DNA from 3 places in the Microbacterium sp. LWH11-1.2 genome. Region 2 is predicted to be linked to each of the others. Evidence: predicted binding sites of a transcription regulator. Region 2 holds the regulator's gene; each other region holds the start of a gene.
The links. Region 2 encodes LexA, which represses DNA repair genes until DNA is damaged. Its sites were predicted from a motif close to TCGAACANNTGTTCGA; they were not measured.

Region 1: a site for LexA is predicted at 1,798-1,813, ahead of MRBLWH11_RS02390 (HNH endonuclease signature motif containing protein). Genes of this name have one in related genera too.
Region 3: a site for LexA is predicted at 2,155-2,170, ahead of MRBLWH11_RS07635 (DUF222 domain-containing protein). Genes of this name have one in related genera too.

What each region holds. Positions count from the first base shown of each region.
Region 1 is NZ_CP151636.1:516,486-520,763, forward strand. It holds gene MRBLWH11_RS02385 (carbohydrate ABC transporter permease) at 1-334, shown strand, start outside; gene MRBLWH11_RS02390 (HNH endonuclease signature motif containing protein) at 411-1,787, opposite strand; gene MRBLWH11_RS02395 (endo-alpha-N-acetylgalactosaminidase family protein) at 1,924-4,278, opposite strand, start outside.
Region 2 is NZ_CP151636.1:2,557,721-2,561,998, reverse strand. It holds gene MRBLWH11_RS12365 (histidinol-phosphate transaminase) at 1-499, opposite strand, end outside; gene MRBLWH11_RS12360 (LysM peptidoglycan-binding domain-containing protein) at 660-1,040, opposite strand; gene lexA (transcriptional repressor LexA) at 1,329-2,015, shown strand; gene MRBLWH11_RS12350 (prolyl oligopeptidase family serine peptidase) at 2,108-3,997, shown strand; gene MRBLWH11_RS12345 (DUF4345 domain-containing protein) at 3,981-4,278, opposite strand, start outside.
Region 3 is NZ_CP151636.1:1,602,631-1,606,908, forward strand. It holds gene MRBLWH11_RS07630 (glutamate-1-semialdehyde 2,1-aminomutase) at 1-615, shown strand, start outside; gene MRBLWH11_RS07635 (DUF222 domain-containing protein) at 699-2,144, opposite strand; gene MRBLWH11_RS07640 (hypothetical protein) at 2,279-2,728, shown strand; gene MRBLWH11_RS07645 (ATP-binding cassette domain-containing protein) at 2,799-4,278, opposite strand, start outside.

The DNA.
Region 1 (4,278 bases), 2.0 Mb from region 2:
CGAGCTCCTGGAGGCCGCCCGCATCGACGGCGCCGGCGAAGCGCGGATCTTCTTCACCATCGTGCTGCGACTGCTCGGGCCTGCGATGGTGACGATCTTTCTCTTCATCTTCGTGGCCACGTGGAACAACTTCCTGCTGCCCCTGATGATGATCTCCAGCGCCGACCTGAAGCCGGTGACGCAGGGCCTGTACGGCATGATGACCTACTTCTCGCCGGACAAGGGAGCGGTGATGCTCGGCGCCCTGCTGGGTGTGATCCCGCTCATCATCCTGTTCTTCAGCCTGCAGCGCTACTGGCGGTCAGGCCTCGCGGCCGGCGCCGTCAAGGGCTGAGCGCCGGCGTCGCGTCTCGCGTCTCGGAGCGCGTGTCGGAGCGCGTCTCGCGACACTGTCGGTCAGGTCCTTCGTGTCAGGTGAACATGACGCGGTGGGTGGGGCGGTCGGTGTAGGTGCGGCCGAGGGGGCTGTGCCAGGTGATGGTGCCGTCGCGTTCTTGTCGGGCTGTCCACCGGTGTGTGTCGGGGATGTCGGGATGTTTGAGGGTGTGGTGGGCGCGGCAGAGGTGGGCGAGGTTGTCGAGCCTGGTCTTGCCGCCTCGGGCGTGGTCGTGGGTGTGGTCGATGTCGCATCGGTGCACGGGCATGCGGCAGCCGGGGAATCGGCAGTGCTGGTCCCGGGCGCGCAGGAACCTCCGCATCCCCTCCGTCGGGGTGTACGTGTCGGTCTGCCGGACCATGCCGTCGGGGTTGAGGAACAGGCGTGACCACCCGGTGTTGCGTCCGGCGAGGTCGCGGGCGATGTCGGGGTGGAGGGGGCCGTGCCCGTCGAGGTCCGCCGGCCGATCATCCGCCCCGGCGAGCGTGGTCCCGGCGATCGTCACCTGGATGCGGCCCTGGATGTTGTCCAGCCCGTCACCATGGACGGCGCTCGGGTCGGCGGTGAGCAGCAGGTCGGCGAGCAGGTCCGCCTGCACCTGATCCCAGGTGCGCGTGTCGGCGGCGACATTCTCGGTCTCGCAGCCGGCGCCGGTGTCGGTGTCGGGATCCATCGCGAACGTGTCGTCGCTGACGATCACCCTTCCGTCGTCGCGTGCACTCTCGGCATCGTCGCGGGCATGCGCACGGTTCCGGATCACCTGCCGGGTCATCTGGCGGAGCCGGTCCGCGATCGCGACAGCGACCCACTCCGGCAGCACCGCCGTCAACAAAGCCAGCCCGTCGCCGACGGAGCGCACCTTCACGCACCGCTCACCCGCTGCCCGCTTATGCCGGTCCGTGACCGTCTCCCCGACCAGAGCCGCCGCGACCTGCGCCGCATGCGCCTTCGTCCGCGCCGCGGTCTCCCGTTCGGCGAACACCAGCACCGCCGCCTCGTACAACCCCATCACGTCGGCATCCACCCGCTTGTTCCGGATCGCCTCCGCCACGATCGCACTCTCCCGCACGATCTCCCGCACATGCCCCGCACACACCCGGCCCGCGGCGAACGCCGCCCGCACCTCCGGCAGGGACGTCGACACCACCAGGGCATCCGTGAACGCATACTCCACAGACCCGGTCGGGATCCGAGCGGCAGCGGAGAACTCCGCAACCATCGACCGATAGATCGCATCCCGATGGAACCCGTTCCCCGCGACATCCGCCTCATGGAACCCGATCTGCTCGACCATCACCTCCATCGCCTCGCACTCCAGCACCGCGATCTGCCGCTTCTTCTCCACCCACGCCTCCAGCACACGACGACGCTTATCGAGGTCGAGGTGAAGATCCGTCTGCCGCTGTGCCATACCCCCAGATTAGAACATACATTCGAATATGGCAGTATATTCCGCGGCAGGAATCCTCCCTGGCGATCGCGCGAGACGGCCCGGAGGGAACTCCCTCCGGGCCGTCTCGCCGCGCCTCAGCGGCGAAGCGAACCGCTCAGCCGACCCGACGTCGGCGCGTCCACAGCACCCCGCCGAGGAGTATCAGCGCCAGCGCCGACAGGCCGACTGCCGCCCACAGCGCTCCATCCGCTCCGGTCTCCGAGAGGCTGCCACCGGCACCCCCGGGTGCGGCCGTCACTGCGAGACCCGTGCGGGCGAGTTCCGCGCCTTCGGCATCCGTCACGACGATCGAATGCTGTCCGGCCGGAGTCGCCGCGGGGATCACGACCCGCGCCAGAGCATTCCCGTCCGCGTCGACCGTCACATCGCCCAGCTTCACCGGCTCGGAGTGCAGCCAGACCTGCACGGCATCGCCGGGCTCGAAGCTGCGCAGCTGCACATCGACGCTGGATCCGCCTCGAACCGTCTCGACAGACACCGTCACCGTCGCGTCCTTCGCCGGCTTCGCCTTCTTCACCTTCAGCGGCGCACTGGCGACCGGTTCGCCCGAGGCGTCCTTGACGATCACCTCGTGCTTCCCGACTTCGGTCGCCAGCGGGATGAGCAGCCGACTCGTCAGCGCCCCCTCGCCATCGACCGCGGCATCGGTGATCTTCACCTCGCCGAGCCAGAAGGACACCGCGGAGCTCGGCTCGAAGCCCGTGAGCTCCGCCCCGACCGTCTCGCCGGCGCGGACCGATGTGGCATCGAGACTCAGCTCCGGATCGGTGACGGGGGTGCATTCGTCGATGTCGTCGGCCGGACGCTCCTTCGGTGCATGTCCGCTCTGCGGTGCGGCCGTGCCGTAGATCGCGATCTCGGCGACGGCGGAGAACTGCGACCCCGAGATCGACGACGTCGCGGTCACTCGCACGTACCGGGCCGTCGTCTCCTCGAAGCTCACGTCCTGCCACTCGGCGACGTTCTTCCACTCTCCTGTGGTCACGGGGGTGAACGTCTGCCCGTCGGCCGAGACGGCGACCTCGTAGCCCTTGATCGGACCGTTCGTGTTCGCCGTCCGGCGCAGGTACGAGATGCCGTCGACCTGTTCGGCAGCGCCGAGGTCGAACGTCAGCACGTGCGGATAGGCCGTGGCATCGGCGGCCCAGCGGCTGACCCAGAAGGTCCCGGCTTCGCCGTCGAGCATGTTCGCCGCCTTGCCGTCTTCGTTCACCGTCTCCTCGGAGTTCGCCGAGGCCGTGATCTGCTCGTTCGGGATCCGCGCCCGCGTCGCGACCGTCGCCTGCACCGAGGTCGCGACCGACCGCACGTCGCAGTCGGCGAGGTAGGTCGCCTCGATGCCGATGCCGACCGATGCGCCGGCCGCTTCCGCCGGGGCGGTGATCAGCCAGGTCGTCTCGACGCTGTCGCCCGCATCGACGGTCTCGAACAGGTTCGAGGAGCCGTCTGCAACCTCGACCGCATACCCCTCCGGCACAGCGAGCTCCACTCCGATGTTCTCGACGGCGATGTCCTCGCTGTTCGTGAACGTCGAGGTGAACGTCGACTGCCCGCCCGGGCTCAGGACCGCGGCTCCGCCCGAGACCGTGGCGCACGGCGTGCCGCCCGTCGTCGGTCCGAGGTCCGTCACCGTGAAGTCGTCGAGCACGAAGTCGACCTCCGGGCCGCCGACGCGTTCGAGTCCCACCCAGGTGTAGTCGCCGCATCCGACCTTCACGTCCTGGACGAACGACGTCGTCTCCAGAGCCTGGGCGAGATCGGTTCGTCCGAGGGTCGTCGAGGTCGCCTCGCCGGCGGCGAGGGCATCCGTCCCCGTCACCCAGCGATAGGCCCCGCTCGCTCCGACCTGGTAGTTGAATCCGACACGGTAGGTGTGTCCGGCCTGCAGCGAGACGAGCGTCGGGTCGGTGCGGTAGACGACGCCGCTGAGCTCCGAGTGCGACAGCAGCGAGTGATCGCCGTGCAGGGTCGAGTCGACCGCGAGACCGGCCTGCGCACCACCCGGGGCGAACGGACGCGCGGTGTTGCGCCAGTCGCTGCCCGTGTACGGGTCGTGACGGCGGGAGATGCTGGTGCGGATGCCGCCCGGATCGCCCGAGTAGACGAACGGACCCCAGCCGGGCTGGTTGCCCTCGAAGTCGCTCGAGTACACCGTGCCTTGCGTCGGCGCCGTCGTGGTGTCGACCATGACCCGCGCATTGTCGACGCGGACCTTCGCCTCGCCCGCGGGTGCGGCGATCGAGACGGTCACCTCGCCGGATGCCGGGGCCAGGAACGAGACCGTGCCGCGCTGGTAATGCTGTCCCGCCTTCGAATCCGGGAGCATGAGGTTGAGCGTCGGAGACAGGTTCCAGGTGCGGGTGATCGCGCCGGCAGGGGTGTCGACCGCGACGACGACGTCGCGAGCCGCGGTCTGGTCGATCTGCACCTGCGCCGAGAAGGAGTACCG
Region 2 (4,278 bases):
TGTTCGGCGAGCAGAGCAGGATCACGTCGGGATCGACCGCACGGACCTGCTCCGCCGCTTCGTCGGGCGTGATCGTGTAGTCGGGCTGACGGGTGCCCGCGACCCAGCGCGCCCCCGTTCCCTGCGAGATGAGCGGGTACATGGAGTACGTCGGCGCGAAGCCGAACGCCGTGCGCCCAGGGCCGCCGAACGCCTGCAGGATGTGCTGGAGGACCTCGTTCGAGCCGTTGCCCGCCCAGATCTGATCCGATGTGAGGCCGTGACCGAGATACTCGGCGAATCCCTCGCGCAGTGTCGTGAACTCACGATCCGGGTACCGGTTCACATCGCGCAGCGCGACGGCGATGTCGTCGAGGATGTCGCTCGCGACCGCATCGGGCACGGGATGCGTGTTCTCGTTGACATTCAACGCGATGGGGAGCGGCGCCTGCGGCGCACCGTACGGGGTGAGCCCGCGAAGATCGTCACGGAGCGGGAGGGCATCGAGTGAGGAAGTCACCCTTCCATGCTAGGCCGCGCGCCCTCCGCGTGACGCACCCCTCCCCTTGGGTTCCTGAGCCTGCCGAAGGATGGGTTCCTGAGCCTGCCGAAGGATGGGTTCCTGAGCCTGCCGAAGAATGGGTTCCTGAGCCCGTCGAAGGACTGAGCCTGCCGAAGGGTCAGTTCGAGTACTGCGCAGGGATCGCGAGCTCCTGGCCGATCTGCAGGGCCCCGCCGCGCAGCATGTTGAGACGGCTGATCTCGCCGATCACGTCGCGCGGGTCGGCGGTGGGGGCGACCGTGTTGGCGATCGACCAGAGCGTGTCACCGGGGAGAACCGTCACGGTCTGGAAGTCCGCGCTGCTGAAGCTGCTGGCAGTGTCGTCGCCCGCGGCGATGGCGCTGCCTCCGCTGATCGCCGCGAAGGCGATGCCGACCGCGAGCGGAACCGCGGAGAGGGCGAGCAGCACACCACGACCACGAGCCGTCAGTCGCAGTCGCGACCGGGTCGCCGGGCGTGCCGGGATGACCGCTGCGGTGCTGATGCTGATGCTGCTCATGTCGGGCTCCTTACCCTGTCCCCGTCGGCGAGGCCGGCGGTGAAGTTGGCGTAGCGTTCGCATTCGCGTCTCGGCCGGGAGCCGTGAATGCGAAGCTACGTTCCGAAGATATCTTCGAGTTCGAACATCTGTCAACTGTTCTTCGAAATCGGACCCCCGAATCTTCCGACACGCTCGAACAGATCTTCCAGATCAGGCCGATTCTCGGATACGGTTTCGATAAGAACACCCCACCACGGGCCTCCGACATTCGAAGAGGAACGTCGGATCGCGTACTGAAGGAGCACCATGAGCGAGAACTCAGCCCCGGAGCAGGAGGCCCCTCGGACGCGCCGTCGGAAGAGCCTCAGCCCGAAGCAGATGGCGATCCTCGAGGTCATCCAGACCTCCATCGCCCACCACGGCTACCCGCCGAGCATGCGCGAGATCGGCGATGCGGTCGGACTCAAGTCGCTCTCGAGCGTGACCCACCAGCTCGGACAGCTCGAGCTGAGCGGCTACCTGCGCCGCGATCCGGGCAAGACCCGCGCGATGGAGGTGCTGATCGACCTTCCCGGTACGAGCGGCGAGAACCCGGCAGACGTGGCCACACCGGTCGGCGATGCCGCTCTCGTACCGCTCGTCGGCCGGATCGCGGCCGGGGTGCCCATCACGGCGGAGCAGCAGGTCGAGGAGATCTTCCCGCTCCCCCGCCAGCTGGTCGGCAAGGGCGATCTGTTCATGCTCAAGGTGTCCGGGGAGTCGATGATCGATGCGGCGATCTGCGATGGCGACTGGGTCGTCATCCGTTCGCAGAACAGCGCGGAGAACGGCGAGATCGTCGCAGCGATGCTCGACGACGAGGCCACCGTGAAGACATTCCGCCGCCGCGACGGCCACACCTGGCTGCTCCCGCGCAACTCCGCCTTCGAGCCCATCCTCGGCGACGAGGCCACGGTGCTCGGCAAGGTCGTGGCGGTGCTCCGCGCGGTCTGACCGCGCCCCTTCGGCATCCGCCGTCCGCCGGCATGAGAGCCGTCCTCCCGGTTTCGGGAGGCCGTGCTTCGACGGCCGCCTAGGCTCGAACCATGTCGTCCCCGTACGGTTCCTGGCCATCGCCCTTCTCCGCCGCCTCGGTCGCGGCCTCCGCCCCTCGGATCGATGGGGCGCGATTCGTCGGCTCGGAGATCTGGTGGGGCGAGTCGGTGCCGTCCGAGGGAGGGCGCGTGACGGTCCGCAGCTCGAGCGGCGCGGTGATCCTCCCCGCGCCGTGGAGCGCGCGGTCGCGCGTGCACGAGTACGGCGGCGGCGCCTGGACCGCGGATGCCGACGGCACGCTGTACTTCGTCGACGCGGGAGACCAGCGCGTGTACCGGCTCTCACCCGATGCAGGTCCGGTCCCGCTCACCCCCGCAGGTCCTTCGCACGGCGGACTCCGTCTGCAGCAGGGGCGGCTCCTCGCCGTGCGGGAGGACCTCCGCGGAGAAGCGCAGATCCGAGGGATCGTGGAGATCCCGACCGACGGTTCAGCGGCAGCGGATGACGCCGCGATCCGTGCTTTCACGCAGGACGACGCCTTCGTCGCACATCCCGCGCTCTCGCCCGACGGCTCGCGCATCGCCTGGGTCGCGTGGGACGGCGCGCGGATGCCGTGGGAGAGCGCGACACTGGTCATCTCCGAGATCGACGAAGCAGACGACGAAGGCGCGGAAGGCGAGGCGGGCCCCTGGGTCGCCACGCGCGCCGCCCTCCAGCCCGAATGGGTGAGCGACACCGAGCTGCTCTACGCCGACGACCCGACCGGCCGCTGGCAGCTCCAGCGCCTGTCGCTGGTCCCCGGCACACGTGACGGCGCTCCGGAGGCGATCACCTCGAGCGACGCCGACACGGGGTATGGACTCTGGGTGCTGGGCAACCGCTGGTACCAGCCCCTCGCAGACGGCCGCATCGTCGCAGTGCGCACCAACGGCCGCGACGACGTCGTCGAGATCGCCGCCAACGGCTCGACCCGCACCCTCGACGTCCCCTGCGACGGCCACGTGAGCGTCGACGACGTGTCCGGCTCTCGCGTGCTGCTCTCCGGCGGCAGCTCGACGAGCGCACCCGGTGTCTGGTGCGTCGACCTCGATTCCGGCGAGACGATCACGGTCGCCGGCGGCGAACCGGTCGACACCGCCTGGATGCCGCCCACCACCGCGATCCTCGTGGACGGAGGCCAAGGCTCGGTGCATGCGTTCGCCTATGCTCCGGCCAACCCCGAAGCCGCAGCGCCGGAAGGCGAGCTGCCTCCGTACGTGGTCTTCGTCCACGGCGGCCCCACCGCACACGTCACCGGCGCGGCATCCGCCGCCATCGCGTTCTACACCAGCCGGGGCATCGGCGTGCTCGATGTCAACTACGGCGGCTCCACCGGGTACGGTCGCGCCTACCGCGACCGCCTGCACGGGCAATGGGGAATCGTCGACGTCGACGACGTGATCGCCGCCGCGCGCGGCCTCGCTGACGCGGGTCTCGCCGATGCCTCGCGCATCGCGATCCGCGGAAGCTCGGCAGGGGGCTGGACCGTGCTCTCGGCGCTGGTGCGCGGCGGCACCTTCGCCGCCGGGATCAGCCGCTACGGCGTCGCGGACCTCCGGATGCTGGCGGAGCACTCGCACGGCTTCGAGGAGCACTACATCACCGGGCTCGTCGGACCGCTCCCGGAGGCCGAGGGCCTTTACATCGAGCGTTCACCGCTGACGCATGCGGAACGGATAGATGTGCCCGTGCTGCTGATGCAGGGTGCCGAGGACCGAGTCGTGCCGCCGTCGCAGTCGGAGGCCATCCGCGATGCTCTGGCGGCGAGCGGCGTCGAGCACGAGTACGTCGTCTACCCCGGCGAGGGTCACGGCTTCCGCAGCGGGACGACGATCGTGAACGCCCTGGAACGCGAACTGGCCTTCCTGGGGCGGGTGTTCGGCTTCACTCCGAGCCTCTGAGACCGACGAAGCGGACGTGCCACCAGAGCACAAGGGGAACGACGACCAGCTCCAGGACGGTGCTCGCGATGAACACCGGGTGAGGCCATCCGGTGACCACGGCGGAGAGGACCCTGGCAAGGCCACCGATGAAAGCCAGCACGAGCATGGTGCGCAGCACCGTCGCTCGTTCACGCAGGCGGAAGAGCGACCACCACACAGCGACGCCGGCTGCGAGCCAGAACACGTTGACGAAGCGGTACTCGCTGTCGACGCTCGAGGACGTCGGCGACCCGCCCGGC
Region 3 (4,278 bases), 960 kb from region 2:
GGCGCGCTGATGATCCTCGACGAGGTGCTCACCGGATTCCGTGTGCACCCGGCCGGCTACTGGGGTCTGCAGGCCGCCGCCGGCGAGGACTACCTGCCGGACATCATCACCTTCGGCAAGGTCGTCGGCGGAGGGATGCCGCTGGCCGCACTCGGTGGCCGCGCCGAGGTCATGGATCTCCTCGCTCCGCTCGGGCCGGTCTACCAGGCGGGCACGCTCTCGGGCAATCCGCTCTCGGTCGCCGCGGGCCTGGCCACTCTGCGCCTCGCGACGCCCGAGGTGTACGCGACCGTGGACGCGGCATCCGTCCGTCTTGCGGCCGCTCTCGACGCCGCGCTCTCGGATGCCGGGGTCACGCACGCCGTGGCCACGGCGGGCAGCCTGTTCAATGCGTCGTTCCGCGCGACCGCCCCGCGGGACTATGCCGAGGCGCAGGCGCAGGAGTCGTTCCGCTACGCCCCGTTCTTCCACTCCATGCGCGAGCAGGGCGTGGCACTGCCGCCGAGCGTCTTCGAGGCCTGGTTCCTCACGGCCGCGCACGGCGACGAGGAGTTGGAGCTCATCGAAGCCGCGCTCCCGGTCGCCGCCGCGGCCGCGGCATCCGCTCGGGCCTAGTCGGGGTCGCCAGCACGCCGGCACGCCGGCATGAGCTGGTCGGCAGGAGCGGGCCAGGAGGAGCTGGTCGGGGGATTCGCCGCTCAGACGAACATGACGCGTCGGCGTGCCAGATCGCTGAAGGTGCGCCCGAGCGGACTCGTCCACTCGATGTCTCCACCGGGACGCTGTCGGGCGGTCCATCGATAGCGGCCGTCGATATCAGGATGCTTGAGCGCGTGGTGCCCCAGACACAAGTGGGAGAGGTTGTCGTTCGACGTCGGCCCGCCTCTGGCGTGGTCGTGGTTGTGATCGATCTGGCAGCGCTGCGTCGGCATGCGACAGCCGGGGAACCGGCAGTGCTGGTCTCGTGCCCGCAGATGCCGACGCATCGCCTCGGTCGGCGAGTACGCGTCGGTCGCCGTCACCATCCCGGTGCGGTCGAGGAACAGGCGGGACCATCCGCCCGCGCGCGCAGCGAGGTCTCGCGCGATGTCGGGGTGCAGCGGACCGAATCCGTCGAACTCCGCCGGACGGTCATCGGCTCCGGCGAGGGTGGAGGCCGCGATGGTGACCTGGATCTGGGCGCGGATTCCGTCGAGCCCTGTGCCGCTGGCTGCGACAGGATCGCTCGCGAGCAGCAGGTCCGTGAGCAGATCGGCGCGCACCTGATCGAGTGTGCGGTCGTCGGCCGGCACGTGCTCGATCCAGGGGTCGGTCGTGTAGGTGTCTCCGCTGACGATGGAGTGCGCGTCGAGCGGGTCGTGATCGATGCGGTGTTCGTTGAGCGCAGGATCGTCCCGGTGCGGATCGTCGGCGGCGAGATCGCGCACGAACACGGCGTCGTCTCCGGAGTCGAGCGCGTCGGAGGAGAGGACAGGATCCTGCTCGTCGCGGGTGGTGATCACCTGCCGAGCGAGCCGCGTCAGCCGATCGAGGATCGCCGCGGCGAGATGCTCGGGCAGCACCACCTGGAGCAGTGCGAGGCCGTCGTCGAGCGAGCGCATCGTCACCGCGCGCTCGCCGCGGGCGCGTCGGTGACGCTCGACCAGGGTCTCTCCGGCCAGCGACGCGGCGATCTGCCGCACCATGGCCCGCGTGCGGCCGGGGGAGTCGTGTTCGGCGATCTCGAGGGCCGCGGCGTCGTAGAGACCCAGCGTCTCGGCATCCACCCGTCCCTCCCGCACGGCCAGTCGCACGATCATTCCCGCACGGACGATCTCGCGCACGTGGGCCGCCGTGATGTCTCCCCGCCGGAAGGACTCCTGCACAGCCGGATGCTCGGAGTCGAGCAGACAGGCATCCGAGAACGCGTACTCGACGCTGCCTCGGGCCAGGCGTCCCGCCGCGGAGTACTCCGCGATCATGGAGCGGTGGATCGCGTCGCGGTGGTGCGGATGATCCTTCACATCTTGGTCGAGGATGCGCATCCGGTCGGCGAGGAACGAGGCCGCCTCGGCCTCGTTCACGGCGATCTGCCGGCGCTTCTCCACCCATGCGTCGAGCAACCGCTGACGCTGCTCGATGTCGCTTGTCGGAGAGGAGCTCATGCCTCTAGTATAGAACATATGTTCGAAAGTGCAAGAGGTGATTCGGGGCGACTGGTGCGATCCCACAACGGATCGTTGCGTTCCTGTGAGCAACTTCCAGACAACTGGGAGGGCCGCGCTGGCAGACTGGGGTCATGGTGACGTTGCTGCTGGACCAGACGCAACTGGAGGTCGTGCTCTCGCCGATCGAGCGTGCCGCCACCTTCCACCGGAGCAACCTCCGCGTCGTCCGCGACACCATCACCAAGGTGCAGCTCACGGAAGACGCCTGGACCTGGCTGCGCGGCGTACCGAACCCCGGAACCCACATCCCCGGCGTGCTCGCCGCCGGCAGCTGGAAGGCTGCGGGCAGCCTCGACTTCGTGCTCATCCGTCGTCGTCGACCCGGTGTCGTGATCGACCTCGAGGGTGACGAGCAGTACCGTCGGCTGATCCTGAGCACGCGTCACGGTCTCGCGCTCACGCAGGCGCTCCGTCTCGACGTGTCGACCGAACCCGCAGACGTGGAGGAGATCGTCGCGACCGCGCCGACCCCCGTCTCGAAGGGCAGCCGCCGACCGGTCATCCGTCCGCGACCCGCCTGACCCGCCCGTTCATCGGGAAAGCCCTCCGCACCTTTCGGCGCGGAGGGCTTTCTCGTGTCAGCGGGCGGTCTCAGCCGTGATGGTGCTCGGAGTTCTCGTCGCCGTGGTGCTCGTGATGCTCATGGTGCTCGCCGTGCTCGCCGTGCTCGCCGTTGTCCTCGGAGCCCTCGGAGTGCTCGGAGCCCTCGGAGTGCTCGGCGTTCTCGTCGTGGTTCTCGGAGCCGTCCGAGTCCCCGGCGTCCTCGTCGTGGGTCTCGCCCTGCTCCCCGGCATCCGCTTCGCTGTCGGGGGCCGGCTCGCCCGCGAGCGGGACGGTGTCGATCACACCCGTGGACGCGACCGCCCAGTGCGTTCCCTCGTCGGAGGACGCATCCTGCGGATAGTCCTTCGGCTCGTCCTCGTAGTACGCACGTGCGGCAGCCGCGAGCATGGAGCTGACGGCAGCCGATCGGGGGTCGTCGTCGTCCGTGGAGTCGGAGTCGGGGGCCTCAGCGGCGTCGGGCTGCGCCTCGTCTTGCGCGGACCCGGCGTCCGCGTTCACGGACTCATCGTCCGACTCGGCTTCGCTGTCCGCGTCCGTCGCATCGGAGGCGGCGTCGGTCGCCTCGGAAGCGACGTCGGCCGAGTCGGACGCCTCGTCCGCCGTGTCATCCGTCGCGCCGAGCTCCGTGAAGAACTCGACGCCGGCGTGCGCGTCGTCGCCCGGCTGGTCCGTGCCGTCCTGTGCCGCGTCGTCGGATTCCGTCGCCTCGGATGCGATGGGAGCCGACGTGCCGAACAGGATCTCGTCGAAGGAGCGCGTCGGCGCGGCATCCTCCTCGGATGCGCCATCGTGAGACGCATCGTCCTGAGGTGCATCGTCGGACGTAGCGTCGTCAGCATCGTGCTGCTCGACCGTGCTGTTCTCGACCGTGCTGTTCTCGGCCGAGGTCTCCTCAACGGAGCTCTCCTCGACCGAGCTCTCCTCGACGGAGCTCTCCTCAACGGAGCTCTCCTCGACGGCGAAACCCGCATCGGCCGCGTCGTCGGCGACGAGCGCTTCGACAGCACTCTCCTCGACCGCAGCCTCCGAATCCTCCGCAGCCTCCGAATCCTCAGCTGCCTCCGAAACCTCCGAAGCCTCGTCCTCGGACGCCGTCGCTTCGTCAGCGTCGCCGAGAGCAGCGACACCCGCGACACCGGCAACACCCGCGACGCCGGCAACCCCCGCCGCGACAGCGCCGGCGGCGATTCCTGCGCCGGGTGCCTCCGCGCTCTGCGGGGCGACGAGCTGCGGCGCGGCGGCCTCGGCGCGCGGGCTGAACTTCCCGCCGCGCACATGCTCGATGAAGACGTCTTCCAGGGTCGGGCCGCGCTGCACGAGCGTGCTCAGCGCGATCCCCGCGTCCGCGGCGACGGCGCCGACGGTACCGGCGTCTCCGCCGCGCACGGTGAGTCCGGAGCGCAGCACCTCGACGTCGAATCCTGCACCGGAGAGGGCCGCCGTGAGGGCGGCGCGATCGGCGGCGTCCACGACCACCGAGCCGTTCTTCGGGTCGGCGAGCGTCTCG